Regions from separate parts of the Aminobacter sp. GW821-FHT11F06 genome, predicted to be linked through region 1. Evidence: riboswitches for the same ligand, from Rfam matches in the RefSeq annotation. Region 1 holds a riboswitch; each other region holds the start of a gene.
The links. A riboswitch is a leader RNA that binds a small molecule or an ion and turns the genes downstream of it on or off. The one in region 1 is predicted to bind cobalamin.
Positions count from the first base shown of each region.

Region 2: linked by a shared signal. The riboswitch ahead of bluB (5,6-dimethylbenzimidazole synthase) and the one ahead of AC1RTB_RS22085 (CbtB domain-containing protein) in region 1 are both predicted to bind cobalamin.
Region 3: linked by a shared signal. The riboswitch ahead of AC1RTB_RS09300 (ABC transporter ATP-binding protein) and the one ahead of AC1RTB_RS22085 (CbtB domain-containing protein) in region 1 are both predicted to bind cobalamin.

Region 1 is NZ_JBXARL010000010.1:57,020-66,645, forward strand. Features, by position in the region: gene AC1RTB_RS22075 (acetyltransferase domain-containing protein) at 1-865, opposite strand, end outside; gene AC1RTB_RS22080 (gamma-glutamylcyclotransferase) at 988-1,677, shown strand; cobalamin riboswitch at 1,745-1,941, shown strand; gene AC1RTB_RS22085 (CbtB domain-containing protein) at 1,978-2,154, shown strand; gene AC1RTB_RS22090 (CbtA family protein) at 2,171-2,932, shown strand; gene cobU (bifunctional adenosylcobinamide kinase/adenosylcobinamide-phosphate guanylyltransferase) at 2,925-3,434, shown strand; gene cobO (cob(I)yrinic acid a,c-diamide adenosyltransferase) at 3,436-4,053, shown strand; gene cbiB (adenosylcobinamide-phosphate synthase CbiB) at 4,066-5,031, opposite strand; gene cobD (threonine-phosphate decarboxylase CobD) at 5,030-6,085, shown strand; gene AC1RTB_RS22115 (tyrosine phosphatase family protein) at 6,082-6,585, shown strand; gene rhaI (L-rhamnose catabolism isomerase) at 6,582-7,874, opposite strand; gene AC1RTB_RS22125 (bifunctional rhamnulose-1-phosphate aldolase/short-chain dehydrogenase) at 8,048-9,626, opposite strand, start outside.
Region 2 is NZ_JBXARL010000003.1:78,913-88,538, forward strand. Features, by position in the region: gene AC1RTB_RS08300 (lytic murein transglycosylase) at 1-558, opposite strand, end outside; gene galU (UTP--glucose-1-phosphate uridylyltransferase GalU) at 810-1,697, shown strand; cobalamin riboswitch at 1,760-1,944, shown strand; gene bluB (5,6-dimethylbenzimidazole synthase) at 1,991-2,707, shown strand; gene AC1RTB_RS08315 (outer membrane beta-barrel protein) at 2,704-4,305, opposite strand; gene AC1RTB_RS08320 (KpsF/GutQ family sugar-phosphate isomerase) at 4,552-5,550, shown strand; gene AC1RTB_RS08325 (NfeD family protein) at 5,557-6,021, opposite strand; gene AC1RTB_RS08330 (SPFH domain-containing protein) at 6,047-6,997, opposite strand; gene hemH (ferrochelatase) at 7,131-8,195, opposite strand; gene AC1RTB_RS08340 (5'-nucleotidase C-terminal domain-containing protein) at 8,422-9,626, opposite strand, start outside.
Region 3 is NZ_JBXARL010000003.1:294,023-303,648, reverse strand. Features, by position in the region: gene AC1RTB_RS09320 (membrane-bound PQQ-dependent dehydrogenase, glucose/quinate/shikimate family) at 1-2,166, shown strand, start outside; gene AC1RTB_RS09315 (DMT family transporter) at 2,228-3,118, opposite strand; gene AC1RTB_RS09310 (LysR substrate-binding domain-containing protein) at 3,220-4,077, shown strand; gene AC1RTB_RS09305 (MFS transporter) at 4,197-5,363, shown strand; cobalamin riboswitch at 5,396-5,609, shown strand; gene AC1RTB_RS09300 (ABC transporter ATP-binding protein) at 5,722-6,537, shown strand; gene AC1RTB_RS09295 (ABC transporter substrate-binding protein) at 6,553-7,497, shown strand; gene AC1RTB_RS09290 (FecCD family ABC transporter permease) at 7,551-8,558, shown strand; gene AC1RTB_RS09285 (anthranilate synthase) at 8,801-9,626, shown strand, end outside.

The DNA.
Region 1 (9,626 bases):
GCTCGTCGAGCATGCACACACAGTAGCGCGAGCAGAAATCCGTGTCGCGGCTTTGCTCGCACGAGCGCTGGCACGATTTGAGGAAGGTGACCTCGCGCGTTTCGACAGGGGCCGGGAAAATTTGGGCGAAGACCCAGACCAGCGAAATCATCACCGGCTGGTGGATGAGGTAAAAGGCAAGGCTGTGGCGGCCGAAAAAGCTCAGCGGCCGCGACCAGGCGCCGGGTTGCAGGCGGGACAGTTTCTCAAACAGGCCGGCTTTGAGCGCAAGGCCGGCAACGCCGATGCCGGCCAGCACGGCGCCAAACCAGGGAAACAGCGGCACAAAATCGTTGGAGCGCGGATTGACTGTCGACAGGCCGATCCACAAAAGCGCGGGGTGGTTGAAGGCGTCAGAGCGCAGATAGTTGGGTGCGGCGATGACCAGGGCGGCGATGACCAGCGTCAGCAGTGCCGGCGGGCGCAAGAAGGCGAGGCCGAGTACGCTGGCGAGCGCGATCTGATGCAGGATGCCGAAGAAGATGAAAGTGTCGGGCATGGCGAACCAGGTCGCCACCGTGATCGCCAGCGCCGCCGCCGACACCATGGCCAGCCGTCTGAAGTAGCCGGGCCAGCGGATACCCTTGGCATGGGCCAGTACCAGGCTGACGCCGACGAGGAACAGGAAGCTCGATGCGATGCAGCGCGCGAAAAGCTTCCAGTTGCCATAGGCGGTCATGCCCGGATCGGCGTAGCCGAAGAATTCGAGATCCCAGGCGAAGTGGTAGATCGCCATGGCGACGAGGGCTATGCCACGGGCGATGTCGATGACCGACACGCGCCGCGAGGGGGCTTGAACTTGTTCAGTGCTCGGATGCATGGTCATGGCCATTCGCTTCGGCGTTTTCGGGTGTTGCAGCGCCCCTGCAGCACTATCATGGTTGAAGCGGGGCGGTAGAGAGCAGTGTGGCCAGTCATGCACAGGGTTAAGGAATTGAAGGGGCGCAAATGACCGGACGCATGATGTCGCTGACCGAAGAGCTGGTGGCGCGTTGCTATCGCGACGTGGCTGATGCCGGGCCAGACCCCGATGCGGTGCATCTCGACGATGCCGACTACGAGGCGATGATCGATGAAACGCTTTCGGCGCATCCCAACAACGGCCCGCTATGGCTGTTTGCTTATGGTTCGCTGATCTGGAAGCCTGAGGTCGAGCATACCGAAGAGAAGGTGGCGCTGGCGCGCGGCTGGCATCGTTCGTTTTGCGTCGGTATGAATCGCTGGCGGGCAACGAAAGAGCAGCCCGGCCTGATGATGGGTATGGATCGCGGCGGCCAGTGCAAGGGCGTGGCGCTCAGGCTCATGGACGGCGACAGGCGCGCGCAGCTCGACAAGCTCTACCGCCGCGAGATGACGCTGAAGCCTTCGACCTACAAGCCGCGCTGGCTGACCCTTGCCACAGATGACGGTCCGCTGACCGCACTTGCCTTCGTCGTCAATCGAGCCGGCCGCGCCTATGCCGGAGCTCTTGGCGAAGACGAAGTCGTCGAGCGGCTGGCCACGACCTGCGGCCATTGGGGCTCAGCGGCGGACTATCTCTACAATGTGGTGAAGAACCTCGAGCAGCGCGCCATCCACGACCGCCATCTGTGGCGGCTGCAGCATCTGGTGGCCGAACGAATCGCGGCCCGGACCTGATCGCCAAAACGCCGCATTCGCACCGCCCGGCGTCGGAATTTGGTTTGCCGCCCAAGGCATTTGTTTCTATAGTCGCGGCGTCGTCGGTTCCGTTACGGAATCAAGAGGGAATGCGGTAAGGGCCTGTTGAAGGTCCGAAGCCGTGGCTGCCCCCGCAACTGTATGCGGTTAGCTCTCCCCAAATGCCACTGAAGCTTGCTTCGGGAAGGCGGGGAAGGGTGTCGATCCGCAAGCCAGGAGACCTGCCGGCGACAGGGACACTTCTCGAGGCCCTCGGGTGGAGGGCGAAAGGACTTTAAGATGACTACTGTTTCTGCAATCGGCGCCGACGTTTCCTCGCAGTCGCGCACCATGCAGCTCGCGCTTGCGGCGCTGCTCGGCCTTTTCGTTGTTGGCTTCCTCGGGTTCTCGCATATGGACGTGGTGCACAACGCTGCCCACGACTATCGCCACTCGATGGCTTTCCCCTGCCACTAACGAAGGCACCCCAACCATGTCTGTATTTCGCAACGTCGTGTTCATCGCGGCGATCAGCGGCCTATTGGCCGGCGTGATCCTTGCCGCGCTCCAAACCTATGCAACCGTTCCGCTGATCCTCAAGGCCGAAACATATGAGAACGCCGGCGGCCATGACCATGCCGCGGCACCGGCCGCTGGTGCCGAGGTCACAGCGCCAGCACCTGCGGCACAAGCCGTGGCACCTGCTGAAGAGGAAGCTGAAGCCTGGGCGCCCGCCGACGGCTTTGAGCGCTTCGCCTATTCGGCACTGGCCAACATCGTCAGCGGCGTCGCTTTCGCGCTGATCCTGGTCGCGGTTTCCGAGTTCGCCGGCGGCATCGCCAACTGGCGCCAGGGCGTGTTCTGGGGTTTTGCCGGCTTCGCCGTCTTTACGCTCGCACCCGGCCTGGGCTTGCCACCGGAACTGCCGGCCATGCCGGCTGCCGATCTTGGCGACCGCCAGATCTGGTGGATTTCCACTGTCGTCGCCACTGCGGCCGGCCTCGCGCTGATCGCTTTCAAGCAGTCGCTGCCGCTCGCCATCCTCGGTGTGGCACTGATCGTTGCGCCGCACATCATTGGTGCGCCGCAGCCTGAAAGCCACGACTCGCCGATCCCAGCCGACCTGCATCACAGTTTCGTCGTTGCCGTGACCATCACCAATCTGGTGTTCTGGGTGGTGCTCGGTGCTGTCGCCGGGGCTGTGCGGCAGCGTTTCATGGGTTCGCAGGGCGCATTGCGCGGCAGCTTTGCCTGAGAAGCTGACATTTCTGCTAGGCGGTGCGCGCTCTGGAAAGAGCGCGCATGCCGAACGCCTGATCACGACATTTCCTGCGCCGTGGACTTACATCGCCACCGCGCAAGCCTATGACGACGAGATGCGCGAGCGCATCGATATCCACCGCTCCAGGCGCGGCGAGGGCTGGCGGACGCTTGATGCGCCGCTTGACCTAGCTGGCGTTCTCGCTGGTGTCGTCGACGGCGAGCCGGTACTTGTCGATTGCCTGACGCTGTGGCTGACCAATCACATGCTGGCCGAGCATGACGTCGAGGCTGAAAGCTTGCGGCTTGCCGAAGTGTTGGCGCGGCCGCGCGGCCCGTGGTTTGTCGTTGCAAACGAGGTCGGGCTCGGCATCGTTCCCGACAATGCGCTGGCGCGCCGTTTCCGCGACGCAGCCGGACGGCTCAATCAAATGGTGGCAGCCGGTGCCGACGAGGTGCTGTTTTTGGTCGCCGGCCTGCCGATGAAGGTGAAATGAGATGAAGGAAATCAACGAGACCGAAGCCGAGCGTCATCGCGCAAAGATGGCCAAGCGCAAGGCAGTGCAGGACGCCGAGGTGGCGGAAAAGACCATTGTCGAAAAGGGCCTGCTGATCGTCAACACCGGTCCCGGCAAGGGCAAGTCCACGGCAGCCTTTGGGCTGGCCTTGCGCATGCTCGGCTACGGCCATCGTGTCGGCGTGGTGCAGTTCATCAAGGGCGCGTGGCATTCGGGCGAGCAGGATGCGTTCGCAGCTTTCGGCGACCGCGTCGTCTGGCACACGATGGGCGAAGGCTTTACCTGGGAAACGCAGGACATCAAGCGCGACATAGCGGCGGCCGAAGCGGCCTGGGCCAAGGCGCAGGAGTTGCTGGCCGATCCTTCCATCGCACTGGTCGTACTCGACGAGCTCAACATCGCGTTGCGCTACGATTATCTCGATCTCGAAGACGTGGTGGCAAAGCTGTCGGCGCGCCGCGAAGGCCTGCATGTCGTCGTCACCGGCCGTAACGCCAAGGCAGCCCTTGTCGAGGCCGCCGATCTCGTCACCGAAATGGGCGCGACCAAGCACCATTTTGCGGCTGGGGTGAAGGCGCAGAAGGGGATCGAGTTCTGAGGGATCTGCGGCCTAAAGCCAGAAGATGACGGCGATCAATCCCATAGCGCCGACCATCAGCGCATCTGCCGTCCAGTAGAGCCGGAGGGCGGCACGGATATCCTGGGCATTGGCTTCGCGCCGGCCACCGTCGCCCATGAAGGCGTCGTCGACAATGACGCCGCCATAGGCGCGTGGTCCGGCAAGGGCGAGGCCGAGCGCGCCGGCCATGGCAGCCTCGGGCCAGCCGGCATTGGGCGAGCGGTGCTTTTTTGCGTCGCGCCAGACAGCCTGCCACGCGCGGTGCGGGTCGGTGCCAGGCACGAGAAAGGTGGCAAGCACGATCAGCAGGGCGGTCAGCCGCGACGCAGGCAGGTTGATCAGGTCGTCAAACCGCGCGGCAGCCCAGCCGAAAGCTTCGTGGCGCTTGGTGCGGTGGCCGATCATCGAATCGGCGGTGTTGGCGGCCTTGTAGGCGGCACCGCCGGCGAAGCCAAAGACGGCGAGCCAGAAGGCAGGGGCGGTGATGCCGTCGGAGAAGTTCTCGGCCAGGCTTTCGATGGCCGCGCGGCTGACGCCAGCCTCGTCGAGGCTTTCAGGGTCGCGGCCGACGATCTGCGACACTGCCTTGCGGCCGGCGATAATGCCGCCGCTGTCGAGCGCGTCGGCCACCGCCTTGACATGGCTGCCCAGGCTGCGCTGGGCGACAAGGCTCGAGGCGGCGATTGCTGTGAGAAGTATGCCGAAAGGGACAAGCCCGAACAGGCGCTCGACGGTAAAGGCAAGCGCGGCCGGCACGGCGACGATGACGGCGAGGGCAACCACGCCCAAAAAGCGGCGCCTGGCGTCGGTATCGGTGGCGCGGTTGAGGCTGGTGTCGAGAAAGGATATCAGCTTGCCGATCCAGATCACCGGGTGGCCGATGGCACGCACCAGCCGGTCCGGATAACCGAGACCGAGTTCAAACAGAAGCGACAGGAAGGCAAGCGGAACGAACATGACGCTTCTTAATGGACGAAGGACTGGGACGGTCGACCACGGCGGCAGCCTGGAGCGGGCGAAGGCGCTGTTTCCTGGAGCGCCCGAGCCGTTCGTCGACTTGTCGACCGGGATCAACCCGCACTCCTATCCGCTTTTCGAGCTGCCTGCCACAGCCTTGTCGCGCCTGCCCGAGCCGGGCCGTGCGCGCGACCTGGCAGCAATAGCCGCAACCGCTTACGGCGCGCCGACGGCGGCCAATGTTGTACCCGCGCCGGGCACGCAGATCCTTCTTCCACGCATTGCTTCGCTGGTGCGGCCCGGTCGGGCCTTCGTGCTCGGGCCGACCTATCAGGAGCATGCGCGGGCCGCAGCGATTGCCGGGCATGAGGTGGCCGAGGTGCGCGAGTTCGAGCGTCTGGCCGAAGCCGACCTTGCCGTGGTGGTCAATCCGAACAATCCCGATGGGCGCATTGTCTCCCGCACGGACCTGCTCGGTCTTGCCGAAAAGCTGCGCGCCAAAGGCGGGCTTCTGATTGTCGACGAGGCTTTCATGGATGTCGGGCCGCTGGCCGACAGCATTGCCGGTGATGTCGATCTGGGCGGCATCGTTGTGCTGCGCTCGTTCGGTAAGTTCTTCGGGCTTGCCGGCATCAGGCTTGGTTTTGCCATTTCAAGTCAGACCATATCAGGGCGGCTGGAAGAAGAACTCGGCCCCTGGTCGGTGGCCGTGCCGGCGCTGGAATATGGTGCCAAGGCGCTGGCTGATTCCGACTGGCACCGCGAGATGCGGGCGACATTGACCAAGGCCGCGCACCGTCTCGATCAGGCTTTCGCCCGCGCCGGCGTGATCGTGACCGGTGGCACCTCGCTGTTCCGCCATGTTGATATCGAGGATGCGGCCAGCCTGTTCCAGGCACTTGGCCGCGAAGGCATTCTGGTGCGCAGCTTCGCTGATCGACCGACGCAGCTGCGTTGCGGCCTGCCAGGCTCGGAATTGGAATGGCGGCGGCTCGATGTGGCGCTTGGCGACTGGGCGCAGGACCGGCAAGAAATGAAGGGCGCGGTCGGATGATCTATGTCTGCCCGCTGTCCAAGGTCGACGAGACGGTTGCGCGTATCGGCGCCGAACGGCTGATCTCGCTGCTGTCGGCAGGCACAGAGATGACGCGCCCGGAGGCGATCCGCGCCGAAAACCACCTTTTGATGAACATGCACGACATTTCAGTCGAGCAGGACGGCATGACGCTTCCCGGCGAGGCGCATGTACGCCGTATCCTGGATTTCGCGGGCAGCTGGGACCGGTCGCGGCCATTGGCGATCAACTGCTACGCCGGGGTCAGCCGCTCGACCGCCTCGGCCTACATCATCGCTGCCGCATTCTCGCCGTCACGTAACGAGACAGAGCTTGCGACAACGCTGCGCCGGCTGTCGCCATCGGCGACGCCCAATCCAAGGCTGATCGCCGTCGCCGACCAGATTTTGGGCCGCGACGGCCGCATGGTGGCGGCCATTGCCGCAATCGGTCGTGGTGCCGATTGTTTCGAAGGTGTGCCCTTCGGACTGGAGCTTTAGACGATACCGCCGCTGCCGCCGACGGCTGCCGGACGCTCCGCAGCTACCTTGGCGCGGTAGCCCGCCGCGCGGTAGGCGGCGACTGGGTCGATGGCGCCGCCTGACTTGAGTCGAGCCATGGCAAGGATCGGCTCGACATCGGTTCGGTAGGCGGCCTTCAGCGTCTGGGTCGCCATCAGTGCGTCATTGGTGTCCTGAAAGCCTTCCAGCGCCTTGCGGTCGACAAGAAGTGCTGTCGCATAAGCGCGCTGCACTTCTACCGCCGACAGCATCAGGCTCTCGATCGGGTCGGTGACGTTGTGGCTCTGGTCGAGCATGTGCGCCGGGTTGAAGCCGTCGGCCTGGTTCAACTCGGCATCGACAAGCTCATTGAAGACCAGGAACAGCCGGTACGGGTCGATCGAGCCGGCGTCGAGGTCGTCGTCGCCATATTTCGAATCGTTGAAATGGAAGCCGCCGAGTTTCTTGAACTGGATCAGTCTGGAGACGATCATCTCGATGTTGACGTTGGGCGCGTGGTGGCCAAGGTCGACGAGGCAATACGCCTTCGATCCCAATTCCTTTGCTATGATGTAGTTGGTGCCCCAGTCCTGCACGACCGTCGAATAGAAGGCTGGCTCGTACATCTTGTGTTCGGAAAACAGCCGCCAGTCGTCCGGCAAGGCGGCATAAATCTCGCGCATCGAATCAAGATAACGCTCGAAGGCCTTGGCGAAATTGACCTGTCCGGGGAAATTCGAGCCGTCGCCGATCCACACCGTCAGCGCCTTGGAGCCTAGCGTCTTGCCGATCTCGATGCATTCGAGATTGTGCTCGATGGCCTGCTTTCGCGTGCCGGCGTCAGCGTGCGACAGCGATCCGTATTTGTAGGAACGCGCCTGGTCCTTGGCGTCGGAGAAGGTGTTGGAGTTCATCGCGTCGAAGCCGAGGCCGAAGCGGCTCGCCGCCTGCTTCAGCCTGTTGGCGTCGGCCTTGTCCCAGGGGATATGCAGCGAAACTGTCGGTGTCGCCTTGGTCAATTCGTTGATGACGGCGCAGTCCTCGATCTTGTCGAAGATGTCGCGTGGCTCGCCAGTGCCCGGAAACCGGGCAAAACGTGTGCCGCCGGTGCCAACACCCCAGGAAGGGATCGCGACGCCAAAATTCTGGACCTTGTCGCGGATGGCGTCGATCTCGATGCCGCGCCGCTCCAGCTGCTCACCCAAAGCGTCGTAGTCGCGGCGGAGGTTGGTTTCACGCGCGGCATTGTCTTTTGCGACGATCCCGGCCGCTATGATCTGTTCGGTCACTGCAAATTCCTCCCAAGTTTTTTCGACTTGCGCTGCCCCTCATCCCCCTGCCGGGACCTTCTCCCCGCAGGCGGGGAGAAGGAGACAAGCGGTGCCGTTGCGGCCAGCCCCCTTCTCCCCGTCACTATACGGGGAGAAGGTCCCGGCAGGGGGATGAGGGGCAGCGCCTCGTCCTACCGCGTAAAACTCTGCGCGTTGCCGGCGTCGACATTGATGATGTTGCCGGTCGACTTGGCAGACATGTCGGAGGCGAAGAAATAGATCGCCTCGGCAATATCCTCCGGGAATACCGAGCGCTTCAGCATCGAGCGCGAACGGTAGTGCTCCTCCAGCTCGTCGGTCGACATGTTGTAGGCCGCCGCGCGCTGTTCCTTCCACTCGCCGGTCCAGATCTTCGAACCGCGCAGCACAGCGTCCGGGTTGACCACATTGACGCGGATCTGTTCGCCCGCACCTTCCAGCGCCAGGCAGCGCGCGAGATGGATTTCGGCAGCCTTGGCGGTGCAATAGGCGGCTGCGTTGGGTGAGGCGGCAAGGCCGTTCTTGGAGGCGACGAAGACGACGTTGCCGCCGATCTTTTGGGTGCGGAACAGCTTGAACGCTTCGCGCGACACAAGGAAATAGCCTGTTGCCAGGATGTCCATGTTCTTGTTCCACAAAGCGAGCGTCGTCTCCTCGATCGGCGCGGACGAGGCAAGGCCGGCATTGGACACCAAAATGTCGATGCCACCGAACTCGATCGCCGTATCCGTGAAGCCTGATATGACCTGTTCTTCGCTGGTCACGTCGATCCTGATGGGGCGGACGAAATCCTTGCCGAATGCTTTGGATAGCTCTTGCTCGGCGCTCTCAAGGGCCGTCTGGTCGATATCGGCCAGCACCACGCAGGCGCCTTCGCGCAACAGCCGCGCCGCCGTCGCCTTGCCGATGCCGCCGGCGCCGCCAGTGACGACCGCGATACGGCCTGCCAGCGATTTCGGCTTGGGCATACGCTGGAGCTTTGCCTCTTCGAGCAGCCAATATTCGATGTCGAAAGCTTCCTGCTCGGGCAGGCCGACATAGGTCGAGACCGTCGAGGCGCCGCGCATGACATTGATGGCGTTGACGTAGAACTCGCCTGAAATGCGCGCTGTCGCCTTGTCCTTGGCGAAGGTGATCATGCCGACGCCGGGCACCAGATAGACGACCGCATTGGGGTCGCGGATCGCGGGCGAGTCGGCGCGCTTGCAGCGCTCGTAATAGGCGGCGTAGCCCTTGCGGTAGTCTTCGACAGCGCCGGTCAGGCCGGCCAGTGTCTTGTCGATGTCGGGCCTTGCTGGGTCGAAATCGACCACCAGCGGGCGGATTTTGGTGCGCAGGAAGTGGTCGGGGCAGCTGGTGCCGAGAGCCGCTAAGCTTTCGAGTTCGTTTGAGCCAACGAATTCCAGCACCGCGTTCTGGTCGTCGAAATGGCCGACCTTTGGCTCCGATGCCGAGATCAGGCCGCGGATCGCCGGCATCAGCCTGGCAGCCACGGCGCGCCGCTCTGGCGCCGACAGCGTGGGGCGAGCGACGCCGCCGAAGATCGTCTTGCCGGCGGTGTTTTGCTCAAACCACTCGATGGCGCGGTTGATGATGCGGATGGTGGTTGCGTAGCTTTCCTTGGCCGTGTCGCCCCAGGTGAACAGGCCGTGGCTTTCGAGCACGACGCCCGTGGCATCAGGGTTTTCCTGACAGAACTTCTCCAGCCACAGGCCCAATTCGTAGCCGGGC
Region 2 (9,626 bases), on a different contig from region 1:
GCTCTCGTCGATGTCGCCGCGCTGCAGGATCTTGAGCGCCGCGATCAGCTGGGTGCGGGCAAACTTCGCCCGGCGCTGGTCGCCATAGGCGAGCGTCGCCAGCGAGCGCACCACGTTGCGCATCACCTTGTCGTTCTTGAGGATTTCGCCGTAGTTCGATTCCATCGACCAGATGGCGAGCAGGACATAGCGGTCGACGCCGTAGCTGGCTTCGATGCGGTCGAGCCACGGCTTCCACTTGCGTGCCATCTCGCGGCCGACCGAGATCGACTGGTCATGCACGCGGTTGTCGAAATAGTCCCACACGGGTGCGGTGAATTCCGGCTGGAAGCGGGCTTTTTCCAGCACCTCGGGATCGGCGGCGGTCACGCCGCGAAAGGCACGGTCATAGGTCGAACGGGAGATTCCGTTGTCTGCGGCTACCGAACGGAAGCTCGCGACCCAGCGTTCGAAGCCGGGTTCGGCCGCCGCCGGGCCAGCAGGCAACAGTAGCGCGAGCGAAAGACCAGCGATCGCGGCAACGCCTGCGAGACTCTTGGCGGTTATGCGAAGGGGCATTCTTTCCTCCTTGGAGAGATCAGAAAGTCGATTCATCGCCGAAGCCGGTTAGCAATCAGTTTACCATGCGCCCCCTGGGGAACGAAAAACGCCCTTGGGGATTGTCTCTCCAACGGGCGGGACAATCAAGATCGCGTGATCGATGGTCTTGCCCCCTGTCCCCGAATATGTGAACGCGTTCAGTATTCCTCAATTCGGGCGTGACAATGTCACGTCTCGATACCCGTAATCTTCTATCGGACGACAACGCAATGAAGAGAGTTCGCAAGGCCGTTTTTCCGGTTGCCGGTTTGGGCACGCGTTTTTTGCCTGCCACCAAGTCGATCCCGAAGGAAATGCTGACTGTTGTCGATCGTCCGGTGATTCAATACGTGGTCGATGAGGCACGCGAAGCCGGCATCGAGCATTTCATCTTCGTCACCGGCCGCAACAAGGCTGTCATCGAAGATCATTTCGACGTCCAGTTCGAACTCTACGATACACTGGCCCAGCGCGGCAAAAGCGAACAGCTTGAACGGCTGCAGCGGCTGCAGCCGGGGCCGGGCCAGACCTCGTTCACCCGCCAGCAGGTGCCGCTTGGCCTTGGCCATGCTGTGTGGTGCGCGCGCGAACTTGTCGGCGACGAGCCCTTCGCGCTGCTTTTGCCCGACATGATCATGCAGTCGGAAAAGAGCTGCATGCGCCAGATGGTCGAGCTTTACGCCGAGACCGGCAACAACATCATCGCTGTGCAGGAGTGCGATCCCGCCGAGACGCACAAATATGGCATCGTCGGACAGGGCAAGGCCGTCCACACCGGCTTCGAGATCGAAGGCATGGTGGAAAAGCCCAAGCAGGGCACGGCACCTTCCAACCTCTTCATCAATGGCCGCTACATCCTGCAGCCGGAGATTTTCAACATCCTGGCCAGCCAGGAGCGGGGCGCCGGCGACGAAATCCAGCTGACCGACGCGATGCTGAAGCTCGAGAAGATGCAGCCTTTCTACGGCTACCACTATCGTGGCCGCACCTTCGACTGCGGCTCGCCGGAAGGCTTCGTCGAGGCCAATGTCGCCTTCGCTCTGTCGCGTTCCGATCTCAACAAGAGCATGGCCGGTGTCATCGAAGGCCTGCTGCACGAGATGAAGCCCGGCCGCTGATGCCATGTCGCTGACGCGCCAAATTTGGACGCGCAGCGGCGTAGCAACCGAGGTCCGCGTCCTGTAGACATATTCTGCCAGGTGCCCGCAGCGATGCGGGAGAATCGGGAACACGGTGCAAATCCGTGGCGTGCCCAACGCTGTAAGAGGGACCGTATCGGCAAAAGCCACTGTTCATCTTGAACGGGAAGGTGTCGACAACGGGTTGAACTCGAGCCAGAAGACCGGCCCGGCAGAAATCGTCCACCGCATGGTCAGGCGGCGGAAAACGATTGCTCGCAAGGGGACACGCGATGCCGGCTGACCATTCCGATTGTTTCGACCAAACTGCCCAGGATGCGGTCTACCGCGCCATCTTCACGCGCCGCGACGTGCGCAGCCATTTTCTGCCCGATCCGCTCGAAGACGATGTGCTGGCGCGGCTCTTGATGGCTGCCCATCACGCACCGTCGGTCGGTTTCATGCAGCCATGGAATTTCATCGTCATCCGTGACGTCGAGCGCAGGCAGAAGGTGCGCGACCTGTTCTTCGCTGCGCGCCAGCAGGAACTGCCGCGGATCGCCGAGGAAAAACAGGCACTCTACCGCAAGCTCAAGCTTGAAGGCATCTGCGAGACCCCGCTCAATCTTGTCGTCACCTGCGACCGCAGCCGTTCGGAGAATTCGCCGCTCGGACGCTGGCACAATCCGGAAATGGATCTCTACAGCACCGTTTGCGCGGTGCAGAATTTCTGGCTGGCGGCGCGTGCGGAAGGCGTCGGCGTCGGCTGGGTCAGCATCCTCGACCGAGAGGCGCTGAAAAGTCTGCTCGGCATCCCCGAACATGTCGTGCCGGTGGCTTATCTCTGCGTCGGACGGGTTTCCGAATTCGCGCAAAGGCCCGATCTCGAAAGGCATGGCTGGGGCAGCCGCCTGCCGCTGGCCGACCTCATCATGAGTGAGGTGTTTTCGGGACAAGGGGAGGAAGCGCTGAAGGCAATCACCGCCGGACTGGCTGTGCCCAGTCCCTAGCGCTGGATTTTCACGCCGAGGAACACGCTGTTGGTCTTGCTGTCGCGGTTGGGCAGCGTGCTGTTGAAGGTCTCATGACGCAGCCGGCCGGTGAGGCCGGCATAGCGGTTGACCCACCAGGTCAGGCCTGCTTCAGCGGTCAGCGTCATATCGTGGTCTTCAGAGTCGGCATAATCGCGCCAGCCGGCGCCCACTGCTGCCATGGCCGTGAGGTTCGCGCGGATTTCGCGCTCGACGCTAAGGCGCCCGGCGTAGAGAATCGAACCGCTTTCGCCCGGAGTGGTCGACCCCTCGACGAAGGTCGCGCCGTTGAAGCCGACAATGGTGCCACGGATCGGCGACCATCTGAGGTCGGCGGCAATAGTCGGTTCGGAGATGGTCTTGAGGCGATCGTCGTCGAAGTTTTCGCTGATCCAGCCGGCCGAAAGCTCGCCGCCGAATTTCTCGCCCATGTCTAGCTCGACGCCGGCGCGCGCGCCGATCCTGTTCGACGAGCGTTCGAAGCCAGCGGTGTCGAAGCGGAGATCGTAGACACGGCGTCCGTATTCGACCTCGCCAAACGGCGTCAGTGCTGGCGATATCTGGTAGCCGGCGCGCAGCTTGCCGGTATAGAGCGTGGAGTTCCTGTCTTCCTGCGACAGCGTGCCTCCACCCGACAACTGAGCGTCGCTGTAGGTTTCCTTGGTCGCCTCGCCGGTGACGCCGAAGCGGAATTTGCCGACGTCCTTCTCCAGCCCAAGCGCGCCGTCGAGGATATGGAGGGTCGGACGCTCGGCGGTGCCGACGATGACGACCGGGGAGGTGGCCGATTCCGGACGGAAATCGTAGCCAAGACGCGCGATGGCGCGCAGATCGTCGGCAAGGTCGAGCTGCAATCGACCGTTGATGCCGCCGGCGAGGTCGTCGACCTGCTGCCCGGAGAGGGATTTGCGCACGATGCCGTAAGCGTCGACGCTCGCCGAATGGCTTTCCCAGTCGGAGACGGCATTGAGCCGAAGGATGGTGTCCGACAGCACCGCCGACTTTCCGTCATGGCTCGAATCGGCGTTCGTGGTTGCAGCCAGTCCCTGCTCGAGGCTGGGCCTGAGCACAAAGCTACCGACGCGGATGCCTGTTGCCTGGAACGGATTTGTGTCGGCCAAAGGCCTGCGGCCTTCGATGGCGAGTAGCCGCTCGGATTCCGGGCGGTTTTCCACCCGGGTTTCGGAGTCGACAGTGCCTTGGCGCACGGTGCCGGTGGTGATGTCGTCCGCGGCCGCTGGCACAGCAGGCCTGCGGGCGGGGGCTTGGGTCGGAGCAGCGCGTTGCTGGCGCGCCTGTTCGGTACGCTGGCGCGCCGTCGTTGGCGGGCGGACCGCCGATCTCGCAGCGCCTGCGGCCTCGCCAACGTTGGGCGGCTCGCTGAACAGGCTGTCTTCGGCGCTGGCTGGGTCTGTCGGGTCGGGTAGCGCGCCGGGGCTGACGGGCTGGTAGTCCGCGACCTGGTTCTGGATTTCGGGCGCTTGTGGCTGGGCAGGGGGCCTGCGGGCCAGCAAACCTGCCGCGTTCCCGTCATCGACTGTGCCGCGCAGGCCGGCTTCCTGAGCATGCAAAGGCATGGCGCAAAGCAGCGTCGCTACACTTGCTGTTGCCAGCAAGGAGCGCAGTCCTGCACTGCTCCACCGCCCTTTTTGCCCTGGCCTGATCTGCGCCATCTTGTCCACTGCTTCGCCGACGCACAGGCGCCGCACTTACCAACTGGTAAATGGCCATGGTTAACGGAGCGTTTCCCGCAAGCCCCAGGACACGCCGTTCGGGCTGGATAATCATGGACACGAACCGTTCGACGCGCTAACGCATGCGACATGCACGCTGGATCGCTGAAAAAAGAGCCGGACCGGCAGGCGTCGATCGCCTCCGCTCTCCGCACCGTCACCACTGAGCAGGCCGGCATGGCCGCGCTTGCTGCCGCGCTCGAAGGGGCGCTGGCGGAGCCATTTGCCCAGGCGGTCTCGATCCTCGGGCAACTCAGCGGCCGGGTTATTGTCACCGGCGTCGGCAAGAGCGGCCATATCGGCTCGAAGGTCGCGGCGACGCTCGCTTCCACTGGCACGCCGGCTTATTTCGTCCATCCTTCCGAAGCCATCCATGGCGATCTCGGCATGATCACCAAGGAAGATGCGATCGTCGCGCTGTCCTGGTCAGGCGAGACGGCCGAGCTCAAGGGCATTGTTGCCTATTCCAGGCGCTTTTCGATCCCGCTGGTTGCCATCACCGCAGGCGATGCCTCCGCCTTGGCGCGTCAGGCTGATGTCGTTTTGTCATTGCCGCGTGCACCGGAAGCCTGTCCGCATGGACTTGCCCCGACGACTTCGACGCTGCTCCAGTTGGCGATAGGCGACGCGCTGGCGGTCGCCCTGCTTGAAGCGCGTGGCTTCACCGCCGATCACTTCCGCACCTTCCACCCTGGCGGCCAGCTCGGCGCGAGCCTGATGCCAGTCGGCGACCTGATGCACACCGGCGACGAAGTGCCGATCGTGCCGCTCGGCACCAAGATGCCGGAAGCCGCCAAAATGCTGTCCAAGAAGCGGTTCGGTTGTGTCTGTATCGTCGATGCGGATGGCAAGCTCGCAGGCATCATCACCGACGGCGATCTGGCGCGCAATCTCGACCGCAATCTTGCCGAGACCAATGTCGAGGACATCATGACCCGGCGGCCCAAGACTGTGCCACGGCAGATGCTGGCAGGCACGGCGACCGCCATGCTCAACGAGCACAACATCAGCGCTATTCCCGTGGTCGAAGGCGACCGTCCGGTCGGCATCATCCACTTCCACGACCTGCTCAGGGTCGGCGCTGCCTAGGCAGCGTCAGACCTGCTCCACCACCAGTTCCAGATCGGCATCCGTCGCGCTGACGACACGCACCTGCGTGCCAACAGGCAGGTCCGGACCGGAGACACGCCAGGTTGTGTCGCCGAGCTTGATGCGCCCGCGGCCTTCCTTGATCGGCTCGGTCAGCGTCGCGGTGCGCCCGACCATCTGGGCGCCGCGCCGGTTGAGCAAAGGCTGGTCGGAGACATCGCCATGCCCGCGAACGATCTGCTTGCCGATATAGGCCGAGGCCAGCGCAAGCACGAGGAAGACCAGAACCTGTACCTGCCAGCCCCAGAACGCGGCGTCCCACAAAAGCAGCGAGATCGCGCCGACGATGAGTGCGGCAATGCCGATCCACAGCAGGAAAACGCCCGGCGCGAATATCTCCAGCGTCAGCAGGACGAAGCCGAGCAGCATCCAGTTCCACGGGCCGAGTTCGGCAACGATGCGTGCGATCATGTGCGGTTCCTCAATGCACCTGCGCTCAGTTCTGCTCCGGTGTAATGCGTGGCGGCCGCGATGACTGGCGCTGGGCACCGTCGGTGCCCTCGCTGCGGAAGACTTCCTTGGCGATGGCGCCGATGCCGCCGAGCGAGCCGATCAGCGACGATGCCTCGAATGGCATCAGAACGATCTTGTTGTTGGCTGAGGAACCGATCTTCGCCAGCGCCTCGGTGTATTTCTGGGCGACGAAGTAGTTGATCGCCTGGACGTCGCCCTTGGCGATGGCTTCCGACACCACCTGGGTGGCGCGGGCTTCGGCTTCGGCGGAGCGCTCGCGCGCTTCGGCGTCGCGGAAGGCGGCTTCCTTGCGGCCTTCGGCCTCGAGGATCTGCGACTGCTTGAGGCCCTCGGCGGCCAGGATCTGCGCGCGCTTGTTGCGCTCGGCCATCATCTGGCGGCCCATCGACTCGACGAGGTTGGCCGGCGGGTTGATGTCCTTGATCTCGACGCGGGTGAGCTTGATGCCCCAGGGGTGCGCTGCTTCGTCGACAACGCGCAGCAGGCGCTCGTTGATGGCGTCGCGGTTCGACAGCAACTCGTCGAGGTCCATCGAGCCCATCACCGTGCGGATGTTGGTCATGGTCAGGTTGAGGATGGCGTTCTCCAGGCCCGACACCTGATAGGCGGCCTGCGGCGCATTGAGCACCTGGTAGAAGGCGATGCCGTCGACGGCGACGATGGCGTTGTCGCGGGTGATGATCTCCTGGGTCGGAACGTCGAGTACCTGCTCCATCATGTTCAGCTTGGCGCCGATGCGGTCGATGAAGGGGATGATCAGGTTAAGGCCAGGCGTCAGCGTCTTGGTGTAGCGGCCGAAGCGCTCGACGGTGTAATTATAGCCTTGCGGAATGGTCTTGATGCCGGTGAACAGCACAAACAGCACCAGGACGACCAGCGCTGGAATGATAAAGTCGAAACCGCTGAATTCCATTCGGCTATCCCCCTAGGATTGAGCGTGTTGGCTGAAATTGTGCCACCGCTGCGATGCCGAAAGACTTAAGGGGCTTTCAGCAGCGTTACAATCATCCGCAGGAGGAATGTTGCCGTCGTTTGATCAATGATCGTCAGGCCCAGCCGGACAGTTCGCGCCGGGTGATCGTCTCGATCACCGCCATGCCCTCCGGACTGTCGTTGAGGCACGGGATATGTGAGAAATTCTTGCCGCCGCCATGGTGGAAGATCTCGGCGTTTTCGACGGCGATCTCCTCCAGCGTTTCGATGCAGTCGGCTGAAAAGCCCGGATTGACGATCGCGATCGATTTCACCCCTTCCTTGGCCAGCCGCTCCACCGTCTTGTCGGTGTAGGGCTGCAGCCATTCCTGCGCGCCAAAGCGCGACTGGAAGGTGGTCATCAGCTTCTTGTCGCTCATGCCGAGGCGCTCGCGCAAAAGCCGCGTCGTCTTCACGCAATGGCAGTGATAGGGGTCGCCCTTTTCGAAATAGGGCTTTGGGATGCCGTGATAGGAGGCGAGGATCACCTCCGGCTCGAAGTCGAGCTTGGCTAGGTGCTGCTCGATCGAGCGCGCCAGTGCCTCGATATAGACCGGCTCGTCATAATAGGCCGGCACGCTGCGGATGCTCGGTTGTGCGCGCAGCTTCATCAGCGCGCGGAACAGCTGGTCGTTGGCGGTTGCCGTCGTCGTTGCCGAATATTGCGGGTAGAGCGGAAACAGAACGATGCGGTCGCAACCCTGCTCGACCAGCTTCCTGGTGATGCTTTCGGTCGAGGGATTGCCGTAGCGCATCGCCCAGTCAACGATGACGTCGGGCAGGTCGCGCAGCGCTTCGGCGAGTTTTTCGCCCTGGGCGCGGGTGTAGGTGCGCAGCGGCGACTCGTCGCGCTCGGTGTTCCATATCTTCTTGTAGTTTGCGCCTGACTTCTTCGGACGGGTGTTGAGCACGATGCCGTAGAGGATCGGGTACCAGACGATGCGCGGCATCTCGATGACGCGCGGGTCCGACAGGAACTCGCGGAGATAGCGCCACATCGACTTCTGGTCGGTGCCGTCAGGCGTGCCGAGATTGACCAGGAGAACGCCGACCTTGCCCTTGCGCACCGCCGGATGACCGTTGGGGAACGGGCCGAGTGCCTTGGCTGATTTTTCGTCGATCGTCGTGGTCAGGTTCATTCGGTGTCTCCGTTGAAGCATGATCCCGAAAACTGGATGCCGGTTTTCGGCAAAGATCATGCTCAAACAAAAAAGCTAGAGCCCTGTTCCGATTCCATCGGGTGGAACAGGCTCTTGCGGGATACCTAATTGAAAGGCGCAACCGTTCAATGTCGCGTCTGGCCGCACCCAAAAAACAAAGCCCGCCCGGCGTGCCGGGCGGGCTTGTTGGGGCAAAAGAGCCCTATCAGTTTACCGACGGGATCGAAAGCGTTCCGCCGATATGCAGGTCCTTGGCCTTGGCGCCAGGATTGGCGTCGGCGATCGCCTTCCACTTGGTCGGATCGCCGAGGTAGGTCTTGGCCAGATCCCAGAAAGTGTCGCCGGCAACCACCGTGTGCGACTTGGCACCAGCAGCCGGCGCCGGTGCAACTGGTGCTGCCTCGGCAGGCTTGGCTGGTTCGACTGTCGGCGGGGTGTTGGCGATTTCCGTCGACGCGCCGGGCAGGGCGGGCGTTGCGGGTGCTGCTTCGGCGGGCTTCGCCGGTTCAGCCGGAGCAGGGGCTGCTGCCGCCGCTGCGGCGATCTCGGTGATGCGGCCGTCGAGCTTGGGCGTGAAAGGCCGGTTCTTGGCGAGATAGTCGGCGACGACCTGTTCGAGGCTCGGACCATAGTCATAGGCGTTGGTGGCGTTCGAGGCGAACAGCTTGTAGCCGTCGCCGCCCTGGCGGACGTAGTTGTTGGTCGCGACCGTATAGACCTTGGCTTCGTCGATGGGCTTCCAGGCGCCGCCGTCCATCACTTCCACCGACTTGACGCGGCCGGCATTGGCGGCGACCGACTTGTCGAAGGAATATTTGAGGCCCGAAACCTGCGGGAACTTGCCCTTGCCTTCCTCGATCTCGCTGACGCCGGCCTCAAGCGAGGCGACGATGTCCTTGCCCGAGAGCTGGAAGGTGGCGAGCGTGTTCTGGAACGGCAGCACCGTCACCACTTCGCCCATGGTGACGACGCCCTGGTCGATGGAGGCGCGAATGCCGCCGCCGTTCTGGAAGACGATGGTCACGCCCTGGTCCTTGACCCGGTCGAGGATGGCGTCGGAGATCAAATTGCCCATCTCGCATTCACGCGCCCGGCAGCTTTCGCGGCTGCCGTCGATGAGGGCGGTGGTCTCGGACACTTCCTTGTTCTTCAGCTCTTCGATCGGCGCGCCGAGTTCCTTGATGCGGGCAAGCACCGCCTCGTCGGGCTTGATCGAATTGTCTAGATAGATCGGATCGCCCTTGGCTTCCTTGACGACGCCGTTGTCGTCGAAGGTCACGGTGAATTCGCCGAGATATTTCGAGTAGGAGGCAGCCTGGGTGACCGGCACCTTATAGCCTTCGGGATTGTCGATCATCGTCGGATAAGGCCCTTCGGCCTTGGCGTCGGTGTTCGACAAAAGCGAATGCG
Region 3 (9,626 bases), on a different contig from region 1:
TTCTGGCCGCTGGTGCCGCGCCTTGTGGCGCCGGCTGTCATTGCAATCCCGGCACTGCTGCTGGCACCGCTGTTTGGCTCGGGCAAGCGCGTGCCGTTCGCGCTCGCTGGCCTTTTGGTGGCGGCTCTTGCCGCCACCGGCATCTATGCCTTCACCCCGCATGACGTGACGCGCAATGCTTTCGCCAAGGCAGAGATCGCGCCCTCAGTTCCCCCAGCCGCCGCAAGCGCCACCGACTGGCGCTTTTATGGCCGCACCCCGGCTGGCACGCGTTATGCGCCGATCGACCAGATCAACGCCGGCAACGTCGACAAGCTCGAGGTTGCCTGGACGTTCCGTTCCGGCGACACACCGCAAGGTTCCGGCCAGGATCAGAGCACGCCGCTCTTTGTCGGCGACACGCTCTACACCTGTTCGCCGACCAACATCGTCCATGCGCTGAACCCCGACACGGGCGAGGTGAAGTGGAAGTTCGACGCCAAGGCCAAGTCGCCGCTGTGGCAGCGCTGCCGTGGTGTGAGCTACTACGAACCTACCGTGGTTCCGGTTCAGGCCGAGGCGGCAGCACCGGCTGACACCACAACGGCGCCTGCCGATGGCACTGCAGTTCCGGCAGCTCCGGTGGTTGCGGCATCAAACGCCTGTGCTGGCCGCATCGTCATGACGACCATCGACGCGCGCCTGATCCAGCTCAACGCCAAGACGGGCGAGCTGTGCCAGGATTTCGGCAATGGCGGCATCGTCGATCTCAAGCAGGGCATGGGCGAGATCAAGGACGGCTTCTACTTCCAGACCTCCGCCCCCACCGTCATGCGCGACCTGATCATGGTCGGCGGTTGGGTGTGGGACAATGTTGAAACCGGCGAGCCTTCGGGCGCTGTCCGTGCCTTCTCGGCCCGCACCGGCGAACTTGTCTGGGCCTGGGATCTTGGCAACCCCGCCATCACCAAGCTGCCGCCGGAAGGCGAAAGCTATACACGCGGCACGCCCAACGTCTGGTCGACGCCGGCCTATGACGACGCGCTCGGCCTCGTCTACCTGCCGACCGGCAACGCCACTCCCGATTTCTGGGGCGCGCATCGCAGCAAGGCGGCCGAGGAATACAGTGCTTCGGTCGTGGCCCTGGACATGGAAACCGGCAAGGAACGCTGGAAGTTCCAGACTGTGCATCACGACATCTGGGACTATGACGTTCCAGCGCAGCCGGCACTCTACGACGTGCCGGACGGCAAGGGCGGCAACACCCCTGCCCTGATCCAGCTGACCAAGCGTGGCCAGATCTTCATGCTCGACCGCCGCGACGGCAAGCCGATCGCCGAAGTCGAGGAAAAGGCCGTGCCGCAAGGTGCCATGGACGGCGACTTCACAGCGCCGACCCAGCCCTATTCGGTCGGCATGCCGTCGATCGGCACCGAGCCGCTCAGCGAAGCCAGGATGTGGGGTGCCACGCCCTATGACCAGCTCTACTGCCGCATCGAGTTCAAGAAGCTGCGCTACGACGGCGAGTTCACGCCGCCGAGGACCGACCGCAGCCTGCTCTATCCGGGCTATTACGGTGGCATGAACTGGGGCAGTGCGGCCATCGACGAGGCGCGTGGACTCCTGATCGTCAACGACATCCGCATGCCGCAGTTCGTCCAGCTCATCCCCCGCGAGCAGGCCGACAATTATGGCGGTTCGGCCGCTCATGACGGCCTGTCGCAGCAGAAGGGCACACCTTATGGCGCACTGAAGAACGGCTTCATGTCGCCACTCGGCGTACCTTGCCATGAGCCGCCCTACGGCACCATCAGTGCCGTCGACCTCAAGTCGCGCACGCTTGTCTGGCAGGTGCCGGCCGGCACGCTTGAGGATACCGGGCCTCTCGGCATGAAGACCGGGCTGCAGATCCCGATCGGCATGCCGACGCTGGGCGGACCGATGGCGACATCGGGTGGCGTGGTCTTTTACGCCGGCACGCAGGACTACTATCTGCGCGCGCTCGACGTGGAGACCGGCCAGGAGCTGTGGAAGGGTCGCCTGCCCGTCGGCGCCCAGGCGACGCCGATGACCTATGTTTCGCATGAAAGCGGGACCCAGTACGTCGTCATCTCGGCCGGCGGCGCGCGTCAGTCGCCCGATCGCGGCGACTACATCGTCGCCTACAAGCTGCCAAAGCAGAACTGAGCTTCGACGATATCAACACCGGACGGGGCGCCTTCGGGCGCCCCTTTCTTTTGAAGGCCCATCAGGCGGCGGAAACACGCCTTATCGGTAAGCGCCAGCCAAGCCTGACGCCCAGCGTCGCCACCGCGATCAACGCCATGCCGACGCCTTGCGCGATGCCGATCGGGTGGTCGTAGATCGCCCAGTCGATGATGATGGCGACGACCGGATAGATGAAGGTGAGCACGCCGATCACTGGCGTTGTCAGGCGCGGATAGGCCGAAAACATCATCACATAAGCGATGCCGGTGTGCAGCACGCCGATGCCGACCAGCCAACCCCACGACACCAGCGGGACATCGCCGGAGATGTTGGCGAAGGGTGCCAACATAACGACGCCGACGACGGTCTGGCACAGCACGGTGATCTCCGGCCGCTGCGCGCCGAGCCCCTTGGCGAGGATCGTCACCACCGCGTAGAGGAATGCCCCGCCGATCGCCATGGCGATGCCGACTGCCCAGGCTGACGTGACCGGGGTGGTGGAGGCGACAAGACCGCTCGCCAGCACGACGCCCAGGAAGGCCGCGCCCATCCAGGCAATCTGGTCGGCGGTGATGCGCTCCTTGAGGAACAGCACGCCGATGAGGACCACGAAGAATGGCTGGATGTGATAGAGGATCGTCATCACCGCGATAGAGGTTTTGGCGAAGCCGGCGAAGAAGGCTGTCCAGCTCAGCACCATGCAAACACCGCAAAGTGCTGCGCGGGCGAGACGGCCTAACGACAAAGAACGGTCCGGCAGGTAGCCGCGCAGCAAGCACCAGGCGCCGAGGAACACCGCGCCGAAAAAGCAGCGCCAGAACACCGTGGTCACCGGGTCAAGGCCGGCTTGCGTGACAAATGCACCGACGGTGCCGGCGATCGCCATCGCCACGGCGAGGCTCAATGCGGGAAAGCGGGATGTATCGGTCATGCGGGCGTTTCCAGATCGTGCTGTGCTCCAGCAAGCCAGCATTGACTGCTTCATTCAAACGAATAGATTTGGCAAACCCTATTCGAAATGCTGATACCACCATGGCCATGCCGCTCGATCTCGACCTGCTCAGAACCTTTGTCGCGGTCGCCGACAGTGGCAGCTTCTCCCATGCCGCATCGCGTGTCGGCCGCAGCCAGTCGGCCATCAGCATGCAGATGCAGCGGCTGGAGCAGAGCGTCGGCAAACAGCTGCTGGTCCGCGGTTCGCGGGCGGTGACCACCAACGCGATCGGCGAAGAACTGCTGGCTTACGCGCGCAGGCTATTGAAACTCTCCGATGAGGCATGGGCCAGCGTCACCCGTCCCGAAGAAGCCGGCAGCGTGTGCCTTGGCGTGCCGGACGACTATGCGGCGTTCCTATTGCCGCCGGTGCTGTCCCGCTTTGCCGCCGCCCATCCGCTGGTGAATGTTGAACTGATCTGCGAGCAGTCGACCTCGCTGGTGAAGACCTTCGCCGACGGCAAGCTCGACCTCGCCATTATCACGCGCGGACCGGAGCAGGCGATCGAAGTGCTGCAGCGCGAGCGCCTCGTCTGGGTCGCCTCGCCCAACCATGTCGCCTGGGAGATCGATCCCCTGCCCGTGGCGCTATTCGAACCCGGCTGCGTTGCGCGCCGGAGCGTGCTGCAGGTGCTGGGTGCAGCCGACCGGTCGTTCCGCAGCACCTATTCCAGCGCCAGCCTTCTCGGCTTGATCGCCGTGGTGCAGGCGGGGCTAGCAGTCGCCGGTCTTGCCCAGCGCAGCGTGCCGCCGTCGCTGCGCATCATCGGTGAAAACGAAGGATTACCGGCGCTTCCGGAGATGGAAATCGGCATCCTGCGCAATCCCCAATCGGCCAATGCCGCGGTCGAACGCCTCTATGACTTCCTTCGCCGCGACCTGACGCAGCAATCCTGACCGGCTGCATGGCTGCCATGCGGCCAGTGCATCGCTGCATTGCAGCAACGTCGCTTGTGCATCGGCAGACGAAGGGGAAAAGTGAATCTAAATCGTTTCAGCCCTCCCCGAGTCCGCCCATGCCCTTGCCGATCTTCGCTCTGGCCGTTGCATCCTTTTGCATCGGCACCACCGAATTCGTCATCATGGGGCTATTGCCCGAGGTCGCGGCCGACCTCGGCGTGTCTATCCCGGCGACGGGGCTACTCGTCACCGGCTATGCGCTTGGCGTGGTCATCGGGGCGCCGATCATCGCCATCGGCACGGCGCGATTGCCGCGCAAGCCGGTGCTGATCGGGCTTGCAATGCTGTTCGTGCTCGGCAACCTGCTCTGCGCCATCGCCCCGACTTACTGGACGCTGATGGCCGCCCGCGTCATCACCGCCTTCGGCCACGGCGCCTTTTTCGGCATTGGCTCGGTGGTGGCGGCGAGCCTTGTGCCCAAGAACCAGCGCGCCAGCGCCATCGCCCTTATGTTCGCCGGCCTGACGCTCGCCAACATCCTGGGCGTGCCCGGCGGCACTGCACTTGGCGAAGCCTATGGCTGGCGCATGACCTTTTTCGCTGTCGTTGTCATCGGGTTGATCTCGGTCGCGGCAATCGCCTTTCTGGTGCCGGCAGGCGTTGCCCCTCCCGGCAAGGGCGGCATCGCGGGCGAGGTCAAGGTGCTGGGCAAGCTGCAGGTGTGGCTTGCGATGATCATCTCGGCACTCGCCTCGGGCAGCCTGTTTGCCGTCTTCACCTACATCAAGCCGATCCTCACCGACGTCACCGGCGTATCGGTGGATTCGGTGACCTGGATCCTGCTTTTGTTCGGCGGCGGCATGACCATCGGCAACATCATCGGCGGCAAGCTCGCCGACTGGAAGCTGATGCCGACGGCCCTTGGCGCACTGATCATCATGGCCGCGATCCATGTCGCCTTCGCCGCGTGGAGCACGAGCGCGCCACTGGCGATCCTGCTCATTTTCATGTGGGGCGTCATCACCTTCGTCATCGTGCCGCCGATGCAGATGCGCGTCGTTGAGACCGCATCCGAGGCGCCCAACCTCGCCGCGACCCTCAACCAGGGCGCTTTCAATGCCGGCAACGCCGCCGGCGCCTGGATTGGCGGTGCCGCCATTTCCTGGGGCGTGAGTTATGCCGACCTGCCGCTTGTCGGCGCGGCGATTGCACTTTGCGCCTTTGGCGTAGCGCTTTTGTCCTTCACCCTCGACAGGCGTGACGCAATCGAGCAAGCCGCATGACGCTTTAGCGATTGTCAGCAGTCCGTAGCTGCTGTAGCCACGACAACGATGGTTCCTGCGGCCCGACTCGGGCAACGGGATTAAATGGGAACACGGTGAGACGTTCGTCTGGACGCGAAACCGTGGCTGCCCCCGCAACTGTGAGCGGATAGCAAATCGGAGACATGCCACTGGCCGCGAGGCCGGGAAGGTTCCGAGGCGCGATCACCCGCGAGCCAGGAGACCTGCCATCATCTGTGCAATTCAAACCGGCCGGGGTGTGCCGTGGAGATGATGATGATGGCGATTGCCTATTCGATAGGTTTCGGTTCGCTGATCGGATCGTTCCGCCTGCTCCGTGCTTTCACGGAGAAAAGGCATGCTCGACCGTGTTCATGCGGCTAGCCGTCTCGTCGGCGACACCCCAGCCGAGCTTGATATCGACGCCGTCAGCTGGGGACCTCGTCCCTCGCAGCAGATTCTCGCGCCCGTAAGCATCCGCATAGCACCCGGCGAGTTGCTGGCGATCGTCGGGCCGAATGGTGCTGGCAAGTCGAGCCTGCTGCGCTGCCTCTATCGCTATCATCGCCCGAGCGGCGGCACAGTCAGGCTCGACGGCACCGACATCTGGAAGATGAAGCCGCGCGATTGCGCCCGCCGCATCGCAACCGTGTTGCAGGAACCGGCTTCCGACTTCGGCCTGACGGTGGCCGAGATCGCCGAACTGGGCCTGACGCCGCATGCGACGCGCATGCGCACCGGCGACGAAGATTATGCCCAGGTCGAGACGGCGCTGTCGCTGCTCGGCCTGACAAAACTTGCCGCGCGCGATTTCGGTTCGCTGTCGGGCGGCGAAAAGCAGCGCGTGATGATCGCCCGCGCGCTGGTGCAGAAGCCCGACCTCCTGATCCTCGACGAGCCGACCAACCATCTCGACATCCGCCACCAGCTCGAAGTGCTCGAACTGCTGCGCACGCTCGGCTGCACGGTCATCGTGTCGCTGCATGACCTCGCCCTTGCCTCGGCGCATGCCGACCGCGTGCTGGTGATGGATGGCGGCCATGCCGTTGCCGCGGGCAGCCCCACCGACATCCTGACGCCCGAACGCATTCGCGCAAGCTTTGCGGTCGGAACCACGCTCGACAGCCATCCGATCACCGGGCGGCCCCGCTTTTCCTTCCATCTCGAACGCTGAACCCAAGGAGCCCCTATGCGCCTGCCAATCATTGCCGCCGCCCTGCTCGCCACCTGCGCCTCCGCTGCCGCAAGCAGCTTCCCAGCCACCGTCAAGAGCTGCAACCGCGACGTGACCTTCGAGGCCGCGCCCAAGCGGGCGGTGTCGCATGACGTCAACCTGACCGAGATGATGCTGGTGCTTGGCCTCGCCGACAACATGGCGGGCTATTCCGGCATTTCGGGCTGGAAGACTCTGGATGAGAACGTGCGCAAGGGCGTTGGAGAGTTGCCCGAACTCGCGCCGAAATATGTCACCAAGGAAGTGTTGCTCGGCGCCGACGCCGACCTGTTCTTCGCCGGCTGGAACTACGGCATGAAGGTCGGCGGCGACGTCACCCCCGACACGCTCGCCCCCTTCAGCATCCCGGTCTATGAGCTGACCGAAAGCTGCATCTTCGTCATGAAGAAAGACAAGTCTTCGCTGCAGGACATGTACACCGACCTGCTCAATCTCGGCGCCATCTTCGGCGTGCGCGAGAAGGCGGAAGCGCTGGTGGCCGGCTATGAGAAGGAGCTCGCCGACTTCCAGGCGACGCTGCCCAGGCTGGAAAAGCCTGTCAGCGTGTTCCTCTACGATTCCGGCGAGCAGAAGCCCTTCACCGCAGGGCGCTATGCCATGCCAACGGCGATCATCGAGGCCGCCGGCGGCACCAACATCGTCGACGACGTCGAAGCGAGCTGGACCGAGATCGGCTGGGAGCCGGTGATCGAACGCAATCCCGACATCATCGTCATCGTCAATTACGGCGAGGTCACCGCCGAGCAGAAGATCGCCTTCATGCGCTCAAACCCTGCGTTCAAGGACATCGCGGCGGTCAAGAACAACCGCTTCGTCGTGCTCGAATATATCGAGGCGACACCCGGCCCGCGCAACATCGCCGCGATCAAGCGGCTCGCTGAAGCCTTCAGGGCCAACTGAGCATGTCGCACCGCCACCTCGTCACCGGGCAGCGCCACGCCCTGATCCACGCCATGCCGGCCCTGGTCGCGGGGCTGGCGGTGCTGCTGCTGTTCACCATGGTCGTTGCCGTCGGCGTCGGCGCGGTGGCGATCCCGCTCGAAACGGTATGGGGAATCATTGCCAGCAAGCTCGTGCCGGGCAGCGTCGAGGTCGCCTGGTCGAGCGGGCGCGAAAACATCGTCTGGGACGTGCGCGCGCCGAGGGTCATCCTCGGTGCCGCCGTCGGCGCCTCGCTGGCGATTGTGGGCGCAGCATTGCAGTCGGTGACGCGCAACCCGCTTGCCGACCCGCACCTGCTCGGCGTCTCCTCCGGTGCCGCCTTCGGCGCGATACTCGCGCTTTTGCATGCCGGCATGATCTTCGGCGCGATCACAGTGCCGCTGTTTGCCTTCATCGGCGCGCTCGCCGCCACCTTCATGGTGCTGGCGGTGGCCAATCTGGCCCGCGTCCAGTCGGCCGGCCAGCTGATCCTGGCCGGTGTCGCCGTCAGCTTCATCATCTCGGCTGCCGGCAATATGTTGATCTTCATCGGCGATGCACGGGCTGCTCATGTCGCGATCTTCTGGATGCTCGGCGGCCTTGGTCTCGCCGAATGGACGCAACTGCCCTACCCCTTGATCGCGCTCGCCGCCGGCGGCGCCTACCTGCTGACCCAGACCCGCAAGCTCAACGCCATGACGCTCGGCGACGAGAGCGCCACGGCACTCGGCATCCCGGCCAAGCGCTTCCGCCTCGTCGTCTTCATCGTCAGCGCTCTGCTGACCGGCTGCGCGGTCGCCTATTCCGGCGTGATCGCCTTTGTCGGGCTGATGATCCCGCATGTCGTGCGTTTCATCGTCGGTGGCGACTATCGCCGCGTGCTGCCGCTTTCGGCACTCGTCGGCGCCATTTTCCTCGTCGTCATCGACATGGCGGCGCGTACAGTGATGCCGCCGCAGGACATGCCCTTGGGCATCCTGACCGGGCTGATCGGCGGCGTCGCTTTTATCGTGCTGATGCGGCGGCGCGCAACAAATTGAGGGTCAGTTGGTAATGCAATGCAAGACGACGCAAATCCAGTTGCACCCCCAGTTTTTCCTAGCTATGGATTTGCCATGAACACGACTTCGCTCCACAACAATTGGTGGCGGGCCAGCTAACAGCGGCCTTTTGAAGCGCGTGCGCGTGAAAATTGTGATGGCCGCAACGGGATTTCCGGGCGGCCATTTGCTTTTTCAAACCACGCTCCGGAACGCTCCCACGGCAAGAGATGGAGACGGGAATGACGTTGGAATTGCTTGAAAGCGGTGCCGAGCGCTATGTGACCTCGGGTGGTGTCGCCATCACCCGGCAACGCCACGAAACCGCCTATGCCGGGGCGATCGAGACCTATCTCGACGGGCTGAACAGCCGGCGTGGCGCGGTGTTTTCTTCCAACTACGAATATCCCGGCCGCTACACGCGCTGGGACACCGCCATCATCGACCCGCCGGTGGTGATTTCGGCGCGCGGACGCGCGATGAAGATCGAAGCGCTCAACGCGCGCGGCGAAGTGCTGCTGCCGGTCATCCACGCAGCCCTTGCACCGCTCGACGAACTGACCATCGGCGAAACGACAAAACGCCTGATCAAGCTCGAAGTGGCAAAGCCCGGCCGCGTGTTTACCGAGGAGGAGCGCTCGCGCGTGCCTTCGGTGTTCACCGTGCTGCGCGCCATCACTGCCTTGTTCAAATCGGATGAGGACAGCAATCTCGGCCTTTACGGTGCCTTCGGCTACGATCTCGCCTTCCAGTTCGACCCGGTCGAACACAAGCTCGAGCGCAAACAGAGCCAGCGCGACCTGGTGCTGTTTCTGCCCGACGAGATCCTTGTCGTCGACCACTACTCGGCCAAGGCATGGCATGATCGCTACGACTATTCCGGCGAAGGTTTTTCGACCGAAGGCATCGCCCGCGACAGCGTCGAGGAGCCGTTCAAGCCTTCCGACCGCATTCCCCCGCGCGCCGACCACGAGCCGGGCGAGTATGCCCAGCTGGTGCGCCGGGCGATGGACAGCTTCAAGCGCGGCGACCTGTTCGAGGTCGTGCCCGGCCAGATGTTCTACGAGC